Regions from separate parts of the Vibrio sp. R10-SG3-ISO3 genome, predicted to be linked through region 3. Evidence: predicted binding sites of a transcription regulator. Region 3 holds the regulator's gene; each other region holds the start of a gene.
What was found. The regulator CRP, encoded in region 3, controls carbon source genes, mostly activating them, when cyclic AMP is high. The targets are predictions, from matches to a motif close to TGTGANNNNNNTCACA.

Region 1 (3,185 bases), on a different contig from region 3:
TTTCCCACTCGTTTTCATCGTTGTTCAAGCTATCAAGTGTTGCAGCATCAAGGGCGAACAGTTCGCTGGCTAAGCACGCTCTTAACGCTCTGTCGTACTCGGGCGTCAGCACCGCTTGCAATAGACGCTGCACATCGCTTGCAACAACAGAACTGAACACACTGTCTCGATTGGAGAGATAGACACTGGCAATGCCTTGATCGGCCAGCGCTTGTTTGATCATCCGACCTTCATTCCCAGTGCGCACCAACACAGCAATATCACCGGCCTCAATCGCCTGATCGCCTTTCGCGCCTACCAACATGGCCTCATTATTAGCCGCAGCCTGAAGAATTGTCTGGATCTGGTTGGCCGTCGCACTCGCCATCGCCTCAAGGTACTCACCTTTGGGCAGCGGTTTCTCTTCAGCTTCTTGTAACCAATACGTCAACGCTGGTTGTCGTGTGCCGCTTAAAGTCCAACCTTTGCGCTCAGAACCCGGAGAGGCGTTGACGGGATAAAAAGGAATATCTTGATCGTAGATAAACGGGCTTTTCGGCACTGAAAACACTTGATTGACCGCTGCCACCATATCTGCGCTTGAGCGCCAGTTCGTGCCTAAAGTGAAATGCGACGTCACCTGTTGGCGCGCTTTAATGTAGGTAAAAATATCCGCGCCACGAAACGCGTAAATCGCCTGTTTCGGGTCGCCAATCATAAACAGACCGCACTCAGGGCGATCAAGGTAAATACGACTGAAAATACTGTATTGCAGCGGGTCGGTATCTTGGAATTCGTCGATCATTGCAACGGGATAGAGAGTGCGAATCCGCTCACGCAGTAGCTCAGTATCATCAAGGTCGATCGCCGCAGAAAGCTGAGTCAACAAGTCATCAAACGAGAGCCACTGCTTCTGAGCTTTGGCCGCTGCCAGCATTGTGCGGCAATGCTCTATCGCATGAGCCAACATCGGCGCTTTGAGATCTACCGGGTGAGCGAGGTGGGCTTCAATACGTGCAAATAACGGGTGCTCAGGCGCTTGGCCTTTCGGTGTTTTTTCAAGCAGTGCGTTTTGCGCAAACTTCTCCAGCGCCGTGGGTATCTCATAGTTTGTCGTCGCCTGGGCAGCCCAGGCAGAAACACTCTCTATCCAGGTCGGTAGCGATTTTTTACTGTAACTGCGCTTATTGACGTCTGACTCGTTGATGATCGCCTGCACCTCGTCTTGATGCGCTCGCCAAAGTGCCTTAAGTTCATCAATTTGAGCCAGATTACGCTCATGCAAATCCGCTAAGCTGCCCTGCATTGCAGGCACGCTTAACGCCAAAGGTGCACCAGTCAAATAGTTCGAAATCGCGGCTAACAGCTCATTCGGCGCCCGCCAAATTCGGCGAATTTCACCTGCCAGTTGGGGGGGTAATGGATAGAAATTACGCCGCCAATAATCTGCGACCACTTGCGCTTTTAGATGGCTTTCATCAGTGACAAATTCATTGCTAAATCGACTGCCTGACTCAAACGCATTTTGCGTCAGCATCCGCTGGCAGAAACCATGAATCGTGTAGACGGCGGCTTCATCCATCTGCCTTTCCGCTTGCAGCAATATTTGCGCAGCTTGGGCGTGATCCGTCACCGCTTCAAGCAAAGGCTCGATCACTGGGTCGCTGCTTTGGCCACGAGCAAAAGCAAGGCGCGCGTCATGAATACGCGCCCTGATCCTATCGCGCAGCTCCGCCGTGGCAGCCTCAGTAAAGGTCACCACCAAAATCTGATCCACAGTGAGCGGATGCGCGTGCCGAGTCTGCTCGTCGCCATGCCCGAGCAACAAGCGCAAATAAAGCCCTGCAATGGTAAAGGTTTTTCCTGTCCCAGCGGAGGCTTCAATCAGCCGAGCACCATGCAATGGAAAAGTCATCGTATCGAGTGCGGTCGGTGTGATATCACCACCACTAGAAAGAGTGGAACGAGACGATGCGGTCATAAAATTCTGCCCTTTAACTGTTCGAGTTCACACATTGGCTCAATCGAACATTGTATGAATTCATGGATGTTTCACCTATCACGATTCAGCTCGACAATATTAGTGCTAATACTCAATGTGATCCGGTTAATAAAACGCTATTTTATCTGTTAACCCCATAAAAATACGGGGAGTTCTGCGATCTTACTCACAGCAGCCTATAGAGTGAGTCGTTAGTATTCGCAGCACGAGTTGAGGCAGTGTGTCTGCCCATCAACCCAACAAATCATGGTCCCTCTGACCTGTGGCCGTACAGCGAACGCCCTACACTATAATGATTTTCTGGCGGCCACTTTACCTTCTGCTATTTTTACTTTTCATTTTCACTGCCCCTCTACGACACATCGGCAGCATCTTGTGCAGCGAGACGAGGTGCTTGAATGACGCGAGCAGCCAATGTACGCACTCGAGCGGCCAGTTCCTCATCCCATTGCGGCCAAATACGACGAATGTAACTGTCGTTGCCTTCGCCACTCGACATGTAGCCATCATTGAACGTATCGGCCATTTTTTTCAGCGATTTGTCTTCATCGTCCACCCACTTTCCGCGACTAAAGCCCGCTTCTATCGCCGCTAAAGCGGTACGAGGGAAATAAGGTAAAGGCTCACTCATGCCTTGGTAGTAAAGACCCACCAGCTCATTGAGTAGTGCGTACGCTTGCTCACGAGACTCTAGTGCAGGGTAGACCAGATGCTGCGCCCCTTCTTTTTTGTCATAGCCGATCAGGTGAGTGCGCAGCGCACGACCACTGGCGGCCATGGCCAAATGATCAAGCCAAGCGGAGAGATAGTCTTGAGATCGAATCCGCCCAGTACGAAAACGCACTAGCCCAGATTGGTACACTTGAGTCAACCAGCCGACCAGCTGTACGGGTTTGCCATCGCCAAGCACATCCAACGTGAGAGTGACTTCATGATCCTCACAAGGAGCTTGACACAATCCGTGCAAGGTTTTCGCTAACTCTTCACTTTGCACTCGGTTGGTTTCAAACTCAATGTCACCAAAAGCGCCAATAGGCAAACGCCCTTCGGCGCGATGCTTCGCCACACATTGCGCCATCAAGCGACTAGGATCGCGATCAGCTAATGTGTGAGCGGTCAGCAGTGTCGTAAGCAGCTCATCGCGCAACTGATAGCTTTCCAGTCCGCCCAGCACAAAGGGCTCTTCATCGTTCATCACAGGTTG
Region 2 (3,185 bases), on a different contig from region 3:
GAACCATACGGTTGAAGCCTTCTTCGATGATCGACAGTTTCGCTTGCTTCTCACCATCACCCGGCCACATTGCGCGCACTTCTTGTAGGAAGCGATGGTTGATCTCAAAAATGATCTCCATATGACGTGGTAGCAGACGTTGAATCAAAGACTCTGGCCACGTTTCCAATGCTTCTGGCAATAGTGTGTGGTTGGTGTACGCGAAGGTTTGCGAACTGATTTCCCACGCTTTATCCCAAGATAGCCCTTTTTCATCGAGCAAAATGCGCATCAATTCAGGGATAGCAATCGTTGGGTGAGTATCGTTAAGCTGAATTGTTTCTTGCTTTGGAAGATCCGCAAGTGCAAAACCCGCTGCTTCGTGACGACGTAAAATGTCACGTACCGATGCTGCTGAGTGGAAGTACTGCTGCATCAAACGCAGTGTTTTGCCTTTCTCATGGTTGTCATTCGGGTACAGCACTTTAGTAATGTTGCCGGCGTCAATCAGCGCGTGCTGCGCTTCGAAGTAATCGCCGTTGTTGAAACTTGCCAATGAGAATGGCGCAATCGCCTGACATTCCCACAAACGCAGCGGGTATACCGTGTCAGATTCATAACCGACAATCGGTAAGTCCCAAGGCATCGCTTTCACGCTCATGCCCGGTACCCATTTGCGTACTTCTTTGCCGTTCTCGTAACTCACTTCAACGCGGCCGTAGAAGCCAATTTCTTGCGCTAATTCTGGGCGCGCGACTTCCCACGGGTAGCCTTCGACACCACGCCAAGCATCCGGCGCTTCTTGCTGACGTCCGTCAACAAAAGATTGCTTGAACAGACCGTATTCGTAGTGCAAACCGTAACCAACGGTTGGGAACTCTTGCGCTGCACAAGAATCCATAAAACACGCCGCCAAACGACCTAGACCACCGTTACCCAGAGACGGGTCGCGCTCTTCTTCCAACAAGTCGGTCAGGTTTTGGCCCAGTTCGGCCATTGCATCTGTGATCTGCTCGTAGAGACCTAAGCTGATTAGGTTGTTACCGGTTAAACGACCGATAAGAAATTCAAGAGATAGGTAGTTGACGCTTTTCGCGTTCTTGATGCATGGGTCTTGCTCGGTTTTCAAAAGATCCAGCGTTGTGATCTCTGCCAGGGCTTTACCCATAGCAAGGTACCATTCACGCGGAGTTGCGGTGTCTACGGTTTTCGCGTAGGTCGCAGAAAGGTGCATTTTAACGTCAGCTTGAAAGCTGGCTTTATCAAATTTTTTCTGTTGAGTAGGTTTCATTAGAGAAATCTCACTTATCGGTTTCAATCCATCTGAGACATATCGTGCAATGCTCTGTCTTGCAAAACATCCTCCTACTTCGGTAGCGATTTAGGAGGAGGAGTCAGGGCGTAGAGGGCGTAATTCACAACAAGCAGTGATCCAACTCGCAATAAACCGATGAGTGAACTGGACTCTGTTGATTAAGATCACACCATGACCCTAAACGACCTTACCTAAGGTGTATGAAACTTCGTCGAAATCAAAAACTGGCAAATGAAAAATATGCAGCGTGAATCACAGAATGTTTTCATCCTGAGTGCAAATTACACTATTTTTCGTGCAAAGAATGAGTTGAGACAAGTTTTACTGAATAGATTTATGTGATTTACATCACAAAACAAGGGCGTAGAGACGCACAAAATGTGAAATATGCGAAAAAGTCGCTCTCCTCACATAACAATCCCACCAACTCTTAAGTAACATCCCACTCAACAACAAAGATCGAACAAAAAACAACCCATCTTGACGTCGTGCTCGCTGACACGTTCACTGACAATAAGATAAGGATGAGAAGATGTGGATTCCTTCGAAACTCACGCGTCCTGGCCGTTTACACAACGCCATCGTACGCCCAAGAGTTCTTGATTTACTTCAGCAAGCACCCTGCTACAAACTGGTGCTGTTTCGCTCACCTGCCGGATACGGTAAAACCACCATGGCCGCCCAGTGGCTCGCCGACAAACCTAATGTCGGCTGGTACAGCATCGATGAAAGCGATAATGACCCGTTCCGCTTCATGAACTACCTGCTGCAAGCCCTAAACAAAGCGACCAATCAGGCTTGTCCGAATTCGCAGAAATTGGCCGAAAAGCGTCAATTTTCCTCACTTCACTCCTTGTTCAGTGAAGTATTTGCGGAGATGTCCGAGTATTTTAACGAGTGTTATGTGGTCCTTGATGACTACCACCTTATTTCTGACGATGAGATCCACGAGGCGATGCGCTTTTTCCTCAAGCACATGCCCGACAACCTGACATTAGTCGTCACCAGTCGCGCCGCGCCGCCACTCGGCACAGCCAACTTACGTGTGCGCGATCTGATGATTGAGATCGGTGACGAGTTGCTGGCGTTCGATACCGAAGAGACCACCCGTTTCTTCAACCAGCGCATCGCCGATGGCATTGATGATGCCACGGCAGACAACCTGCGCAACTACGTCGAAGGTTGGCCATCGGCCCTGCAGTTGATCGCCCTTCAAGCGCAAGGTCAAAATCGCACGTTGGCGCAATCGGCTGAGTCTTTTTCGCAGTTTAATCACGCGCATCTGTGGGATTATTTGGTTGAAGAAGTGTTTGATCTGCTCGACCAAGAGACACGTCAGTTCTTACTGCAATGCTCGGTGCTGGATCACTTCAACGACAGCATGGTGGCGGCGCTGACTCAGCGTGATGACGCTCTCAGTATGATTGAGTCTCTCAACCGCTATGGGCTGTTTATCCACCCGCTTGAAGGTGAACAAAACTGGTATCGCTTCCACAATCTATTTGCCGAGTTTCTTGCACATGAGCGCTCAGCGCGTATGCCGCAAAAAGAGCAAGAGCTGCACCAAGTCGCCGCGCGCGCTTGGCTCAAACAATCCTCGCCCCATGAAGCACTCAAACACGCGCAAGAAGCCAAAGACAGCCAACTGATCGCCGATATTTTGAGCCAGTTTGGCTGGAAAATGTTCAATGGTGGTGAACTTAAAGCCCTAGAGCAGGCCATTGATTCGTTATCGCCGGAGCAGCTCTACAGCGAACCGAAATTGTGTATGTTGCAAGCGTGGCTCGCGCAGAGTCAGCACCGTTACAACGATGTCGGTGACTTACTTGCCAAAGCCGATGAGCAAATGCGCCAGTTCAACGTAGTACTCAACAGCAAAGAGCAAGGTGAA
Region 3 (3,185 bases):
GGCCTTTATCAGTGCCGGGCAGCGTTGCACCTGTGCGCGACGTCTCTATGTGCCTGTGGGCGACAAAGGCGATGCCTTGGTCAATCGCTTGGTTGAGGCCACACGCAAGCTGCGCGTCGATCAGCCGTTTGCAGAGCCAGCGCCTTTTATGGGCCCACAAATTTCGAAAGCTGCGGCACACTTTATCCTCAACGCACAGGCGAACTTGCAGAGCCTTGGTGGTGTGAGCTTGGTGGAAGCGAAAGCGGGCGAGGCGGCGTTTGTCACTCCGGGGATTATTGATGTCACGGCCATCGAAGCGCTGCCAGATGAAGAGTATTTTGGCCCGCTGCTGCAAGTGGTGCGTTATCAAGGTCTTGAGCGCGCCGTTGAGCTGGCCAATGACACCCGCTTTGGTCTCTCTGCTGGGCTGGTGTCCACCGATGATGATGAGTGGGCCTACTTTGTTGACCACATTCGTGCAGGGATCGTCAATCGCAACCGCCAATTAACTGGGGCAAGTGGCGATGCGCCGTTTGGCGGACCGGGCGCCTCGGGCAACCTTCGCCCAAGTGCTTACTACGCTGCGGATTATTGCGCTTACCCTATGGCGTCGATGGAAGGCGAGCACACCTTGCTGCCTGAGACGTTAAGCCCGGGTGTAGAACTGTAAGACGCACCTTGGGCTCGCTTGGAGCCCAAGGTGTTCGATTCATTGCTAGGTTTGTGATTAAGCCATTCTTTTAAAGAACCAGCTTTACGATTCAGCTTCACGATTAACATGGAGACGTTATGACGCCTGCTCAACTGTTCGATTTACTGTGGCAAGACTATATTTCCCGTCTATGTCCTCAAGCGGCCAAGGTTCATCAGCTTTTAGAAGAAGATGAGCCGCTGATCAATGACCATATTGCGCTGCGCACCTTTAACATTGCGCCGCTCGGTATCGAGACATTGGCTGCGCCATTTATTGCGCTAGGTTACCAAGCGTGCGGTGACTACCTGTTTGAGAGCAAACACTTGGTCGCCAAGCACTACGAGCACGCCGATCCGACGTTGCCAAAAGTGTTCATCAGTGAGCTGAAAGTCGAAGAGTGCTCAGCGCCGCTGCAACGCATTGTCAGCAAGCTGGTGGCACAAGTGGAGGCATCCGCACTGCAAAGCCATGAGTTTTTGTATGCGGGCCGTTTGTGGGATCTCAGCTATGAAGATTTTCAAACCCTCGCCCAAGAGAGTGAGTACGCAGCATGGCTTGCGGCGCACGGCTATGGGGCCAACCATTTCACCGTAAGCGTTAATCAGCTCAAGGCATTTGACGAGGTCGCGGCGGTGAATGAGCACCTGCGCCAAGCGGGCTTTGTCATCAATGAGTCGGGTGGCGAAGTGAAAGGCTCACCAGAGGTATTGCTTGAGCAATCGTCCACCATGGCAGACAAAGTCGAGGTGAGCTTTAGTGACGGTACGCAAGTGATCCCAGGCGGCTTCTACGAATTCGCCAAACGCTATCCGATGAGTAATGGTGAGCTCTACCCAGGGTTTGTCGCGGCGTCAGCGGATAAGATATTTGAGAGTACGAATGGGTAGGGAGTGCCTAGTTCCTAGTTGCTAGAGGGGCTGGTGAAATGGGTGATGGGAACTGGGTACTGGTAAATAAAAAGCCACCGCTGGTAGACAGGGTGGCTTTCTTAATCTTTAAAGGTTTTCTCTAGGAACTAGCCACTAGGAACTCGCCTCTAATGCCCTATCGCGTGCCGTAGACGACGATGGTTTTACCGTGGGCGGAGATCAGGTTTTGCTCTTCAAGCATCTTCAAGATACGGCCAACGGTCTCACGTGAACAGCCGACAATCTGACCGATCTCTTGACGCGTGATCTTGATTTGCATGCCGTCTGGGTGCGTCATGGCATCTGGCTGTTTCGCTAGGTTAAGTAGCGTCTGCGCGATGCGGCCTGTCACGTCTAGGAAGGCGAGGTCACCGACTTTTTGGCTCGTCACTTGTAGGCGGCTTGCCATTTGCGCAGATAGACGCATCAGGATGTCAGGGTTGACTTGGATAAGCTGACGGAATTTCTTGAATGAGATCTCTGCAACTTCACAAGGTGATTTAGCGCGAACCCAAGCGGTACGCTCTTGATCTTCTTCAAATAGACCAAGTTCACCGATAAAGTCACCTTGGTTTAGGTAAGAAAGGATCATTTCCTTACCTTCTTCGTCTTTAATCAGTACCGCCACAGAGCCTTTGACGATGTAGTAAAGCGTCTCTGCTTTCTCACCGGCGTGGATCAATGTGCTTTTTGATGGGTACTTATGAATATGACAATGTGACAGGAACCACTCTAATGTTGGATCGGTTTGAGGTTTACCTAGAACCATAATATCTCACTTCCTCTGCAGGGTACGCTTGCCGCTTTCCATTTTTGTCGCGCCAGTAAAAGGCGCGAAGCCTTGAACAAGGCTTTTTAGGATAAGAGCACTTATTCAATGCTGCAAGCCATCTTTGTTTCGGTTACAAATAGTAGCCTTTTTCAAAAGGGATTTCTTGATTTTAATCGTGTCAAGTTGGTGATTGTTTACGCAAAAATGTGCACATGATCACGGTATGACAAGTAAACGGGTCTTAGGACTGATCGCTAGCCAATTTTACCCGTCTCGATAAGCTGCTGTAGGATAGGTCTGACGATGAGCTCCATCGCAAAACTCATCTTACCCCCCGGCACGACAATAGTGTTGTGGCGCGACATGAAAGAGCCATCAATCATAGCGAGCAGGTATGGGAAGTCGACCTGTTTGATGCCGCGCAAGCGGATCACTACAAAGCTTTCATCCAAACTTGGGATGCCTTTAGCGTTAAGTGGGTTGGACGTATCGACGGTCGGCACGCGTTGGAAGTTGATGTGGGTGCGCGAAAATTGCGGGGTAATGTAGTTGAGGTAGTCATCCATCGAGCGGACAATCGAGTCCATTACCGCTTCGCGTGAGTGACCGCGATCGCGCGTGTCACGGACGAATTTTTGAATCCACTCCAAGTTCACAATCGGTACCATGCCAATCAAAAAGTCGACGTGTTGGGCGACGTTGACCTCACCATCCACCACGCCGCCATGCAGTCCTTCGTAGAACAGCATGTCAGAATTTTCCGGCAAATCTTGCCACGGCGTGAAGGTACCCGGCATTTGATTGTAGGGCACGGCTTCATCGAAGGTGT
Region 4 (3,185 bases), on a different contig from region 3:
GATCTGAACGTTGGCCGCTTCCAAGAGTGGAGCGAGACATTCACACTCGACAATGCCCGCCAAGCGATTTTGGCGTTCAAAGGCGATGTCTATACAGGTCTTGATGCCCAGACACTCACAGAGGCGGATTTCGAGTACGCTCAGCGCCATTTACGTATGCTGTCTGGCCTTTATGGTCTGCTTAAGCCGCTTGACCTGATGCAACCATACCGTCTTGAAATGGGGACTAAGCTTGCCAATGAGAAAGGCACCAACTTGTATCAGTTCTGGGGGAATGTGATTACCGACAAGCTCAATCAAGCGATCACCGAACAAGGGGACAACGTCTTGGTCAACCTAGCCTCCAATGAGTATTTTAAGGCGGTTAAGCAAAAGAACTTGGATGCGCAGGTGATTACGCCGGTGTTTAAAGACTGCAAAAACGGCCAATATAAAGTGATCAGCTTTTATGCCAAAAAAGCGCGCGGCATGATGGCGCGTTTTATTATCGAAAACCGCATCGAGAGTGTCGCGGATTTGACCCAGTTCAACACGGCGGGGTACACCTTTGCTGAGGATGAGTCGAGCGCGACTGAGTTAGTCTTCAAACGTGAAGAGCAGTAGTGAAGGCGAGTGGTCATCGTTGCTAGCATCGGGCAGGGGAGTCATGCACATGTGGAAGAGATTAAAACATTGGCTTGAGCGCTACGACGCTTGGTGCCACTCGATGGGCCTTACTCCTGGGCAAAAGCGCAGTTGCGTGCCGTACCGATCTGATGATGCAAGGCAGAGCGACGCTGCCACTTCGTCCTCATCACCCACTTCAAAGGCGCAGCAGTAATGCGCCTTTTTGATACTCACTGTCATCTCGATTTTGCCCCATTTAAGGCTCAATTGGGGGCAACATTGCAAGAAGCCAGTGAGCAAGGAGTCGAGCGTTTTCTTGTTCCTGCGATTGGCGAAAGCAATTGGAGCGATCTTATTGCGCTATCTCACCAGCACACGAGCTTGTACGTCAGTTTGGGGTGCCATCCCTATTTTGTTCACACCGACTCATTGATTGAGGTCAGTCGCCTAGAAGCTCAATGTGAGTCGGCAGGCTCAGTGTGTGTCGCGGTCGGAGAGTGCGGCTTAGATGCCATGATCGATGTCGACGCGCAGCGACAAGAAGCGGTGTTTGAGGCGCAGATCAGCGTGGCCAAGAACCTGCGGCGGCCCTTGATTCTTCACGGGCGAAAAAACTATCACCGCTTGTTGCAACTGCTTAAACAGCACCGTTTTCACTACGGTGGGATTTTGCATGGGTTTTCCGGCAGCTATCAGCAAGCGATGCAATTTGTTGAGCTCGGTTTCTACATCGGTGTGGGCGGAGTGATTACCTACCCAAGAGCGAATAAGACGCGTCAAGCGGTGACGCAGGTGCCCATCGACCATCTTGTTTTGGAAACCGACGCGCCAGACATGCCGTTGTCAGGGTATCAAGGCCAAGCCAATCATCCTAAGCGTTTACCCCAAGTGTTAACGACATTGGCGCAACTGAAGCAGAGTTGTGAGCAAACGGTTGCGGAAAACGTTTGGAAAAACAGCTTTTTGGCACTGTCTATTTGTGAATGAATTCTAAATAAAATGTGCTTTTTATGATTTCTGTAAACTTTGGTTGTGACTATTGTCACACTTACGAGTGAACAAGTGGTGAATCTTATCAGAAACTGTGAACGCGGCATTACTTTATCGGTGGACGGATGAGTATAATTGCCCGTGCTTTTGAGCTCCATTTTGTAACACGCCAACAAATAACTTAATAAGGAAGTCATAAACTATGAGCCTGTTTATGAGCCTAGTCGGTATGGCAGTTTTGATCGCTATCGCGCTTCTACTGTCTGATAACCGCAAAGCTATCAATCTAAGAACTGTGGGTGGCGCTTTTGCTATCCAATTCATCATCGGTGGTTTCGTTCTGTACGTACCATGGGGTCGTGATCTTCTAGCTGGTTTCTCAGCTGGTGTACAAAACGTGATCGACTACGGTAAAGACGGTACTGGTTTCCTATTCGGCAGCCTAGTTAACTTCTCAGTTGACGGTATCGGTTTCATCTTTGCTTTCCAAGTACTACCAACGCTAATCTTCTTCTCTGCGCTAATTTCTGTACTTTACTACATCGGTGTGATGCAGTGGGTTATCAAGATTCTTGGTGGCGGTCTACAAAAAGCACTGGGTACATCACGTGCCGAGTCTATGTCTGCAGCAGCGAACATTTTCGTAGGTCAAACTGAGGCACCACTTGTGGTTCGTCCGTTTGTACCTAAAATGACTCAGTCTGAGCTATTTGCAGTGATGTGTGGTGGTCTAGCGTCTGTAGCAGGTGGTGTACTTGCTGGTTACGCTTCAATGGGTGTACCTCTAGAGTACCTTGTTGCTGCATCATTCATGGCAGCACCAGGTGGTCTACTGTTCGCTAAAATCATCAAACCTGAAACTGACACGCCAAATGACGATCTAGGCGCGGACATCGACGGTGGTGACGACAAGCCTGCTAACGTTATCGATGCAGCAGCTGGCGGTGCGTCTGTCGGTCTACAGCTTGCGCTTAACGTTGGTGCAATGCTACTTGCGTTCATCGGCCTTATTGCTCTTATCAACGGCATCCTAGGTGGCGTTGGCGGTTGGTTCGGTATGCCTGAACTGACACTAGAAATTCTTCTAGGTTACATCTTCTCACCACTTGCATTCCTAATTGGTGTGCCTTGGGAAGAAGCGACGCTAGCGGGTTCATTCATCGGTCAGAAACTGGTGGTGAACGAATTCGTTGCTTACCTAAACTTCGTTCCTTACGTTGGTGATGCAGCTCAAGTTGTACCAGCAACCGGTGAAGTGATGTCGACTAAGACAGCCGCTATCATCTCGTTCGCGCTATGTGGTTTCGCAAACCTTTCTTCAATTGCGATTCTACTAGGTGGTCTAGGTGGTCTAGCGCCAAACCGTCGTCACGACATCGCTCGTATGGGTGTGAAAGCGGTCGCAGCAGGTACTCTGTCTAACTTGATGGCAGCAACCATCGCTGGCTTCTTCCTATCTTTCTAATTTAAGAAGCGATAGATTATATAGACGCCGTTTTATAAGACCCCGTAGTTGCATAGCTTGCTATGTACTACGGGGTTTTTTCGTTGTTTAAAGGTCTGGAGTATTTCCAGACAACAAGATTCAT

Region 1: recB (exodeoxyribonuclease V subunit beta) is a predicted target of CRP. The motif match lies at 2,137-2,152, and genes of this name have one in related genera.
Region 2: malT (HTH-type transcriptional regulator MalT) is a predicted target of CRP. The motif match lies at 1,632-1,647, and genes of this name have one in related genera.
Region 4: AC6R1A_RS12330 (NupC/NupG family nucleoside CNT transporter) is a predicted target of CRP. The motif match lies at 1,638-1,653, and genes of this name have one in related genera.

Annotation. Positions count from the first base shown of each region.
Region 1 covers NZ_JCBDHE010000043.1:54,400-57,584, forward strand. Annotated here, with positions in the region: gene recB (exodeoxyribonuclease V subunit beta) at 1-1,960, opposite strand, end outside; gene recC (exodeoxyribonuclease V subunit gamma) at 2,334-3,185, opposite strand, start outside.
Region 2 covers NZ_JCBDHE010000023.1:39,477-42,661, forward strand. Annotated here, with positions in the region: gene AC6R1A_RS06050 (glycogen/starch/alpha-glucan phosphorylase) at 1-1,270, opposite strand, end outside; gene malT (HTH-type transcriptional regulator MalT) at 1,827-3,185, shown strand, end outside.
Region 3 covers NZ_JCBDHE010000030.1:63,645-66,829, reverse strand. Annotated here, with positions in the region: gene astD (succinylglutamate-semialdehyde dehydrogenase) at 1-652, shown strand, start outside; gene AC6R1A_RS07220 (DUF1338 domain-containing protein) at 772-1,563, shown strand; gene crp (cAMP-activated global transcriptional regulator CRP) at 1,721-2,353, opposite strand; gene AC6R1A_RS07210 (phosphoribulokinase) at 2,611-3,185, opposite strand, start outside.
Region 4 covers NZ_JCBDHE010000043.1:104,741-107,925, reverse strand. Annotated here, with positions in the region: gene yaaA (peroxide stress protein YaaA) at 1-603, shown strand, start outside; gene AC6R1A_RS12340 (DUF5363 family protein) at 653-820, shown strand; gene AC6R1A_RS12335 (TatD family hydrolase) at 820-1,593, shown strand; gene AC6R1A_RS12330 (NupC/NupG family nucleoside CNT transporter) at 1,799-3,061, shown strand.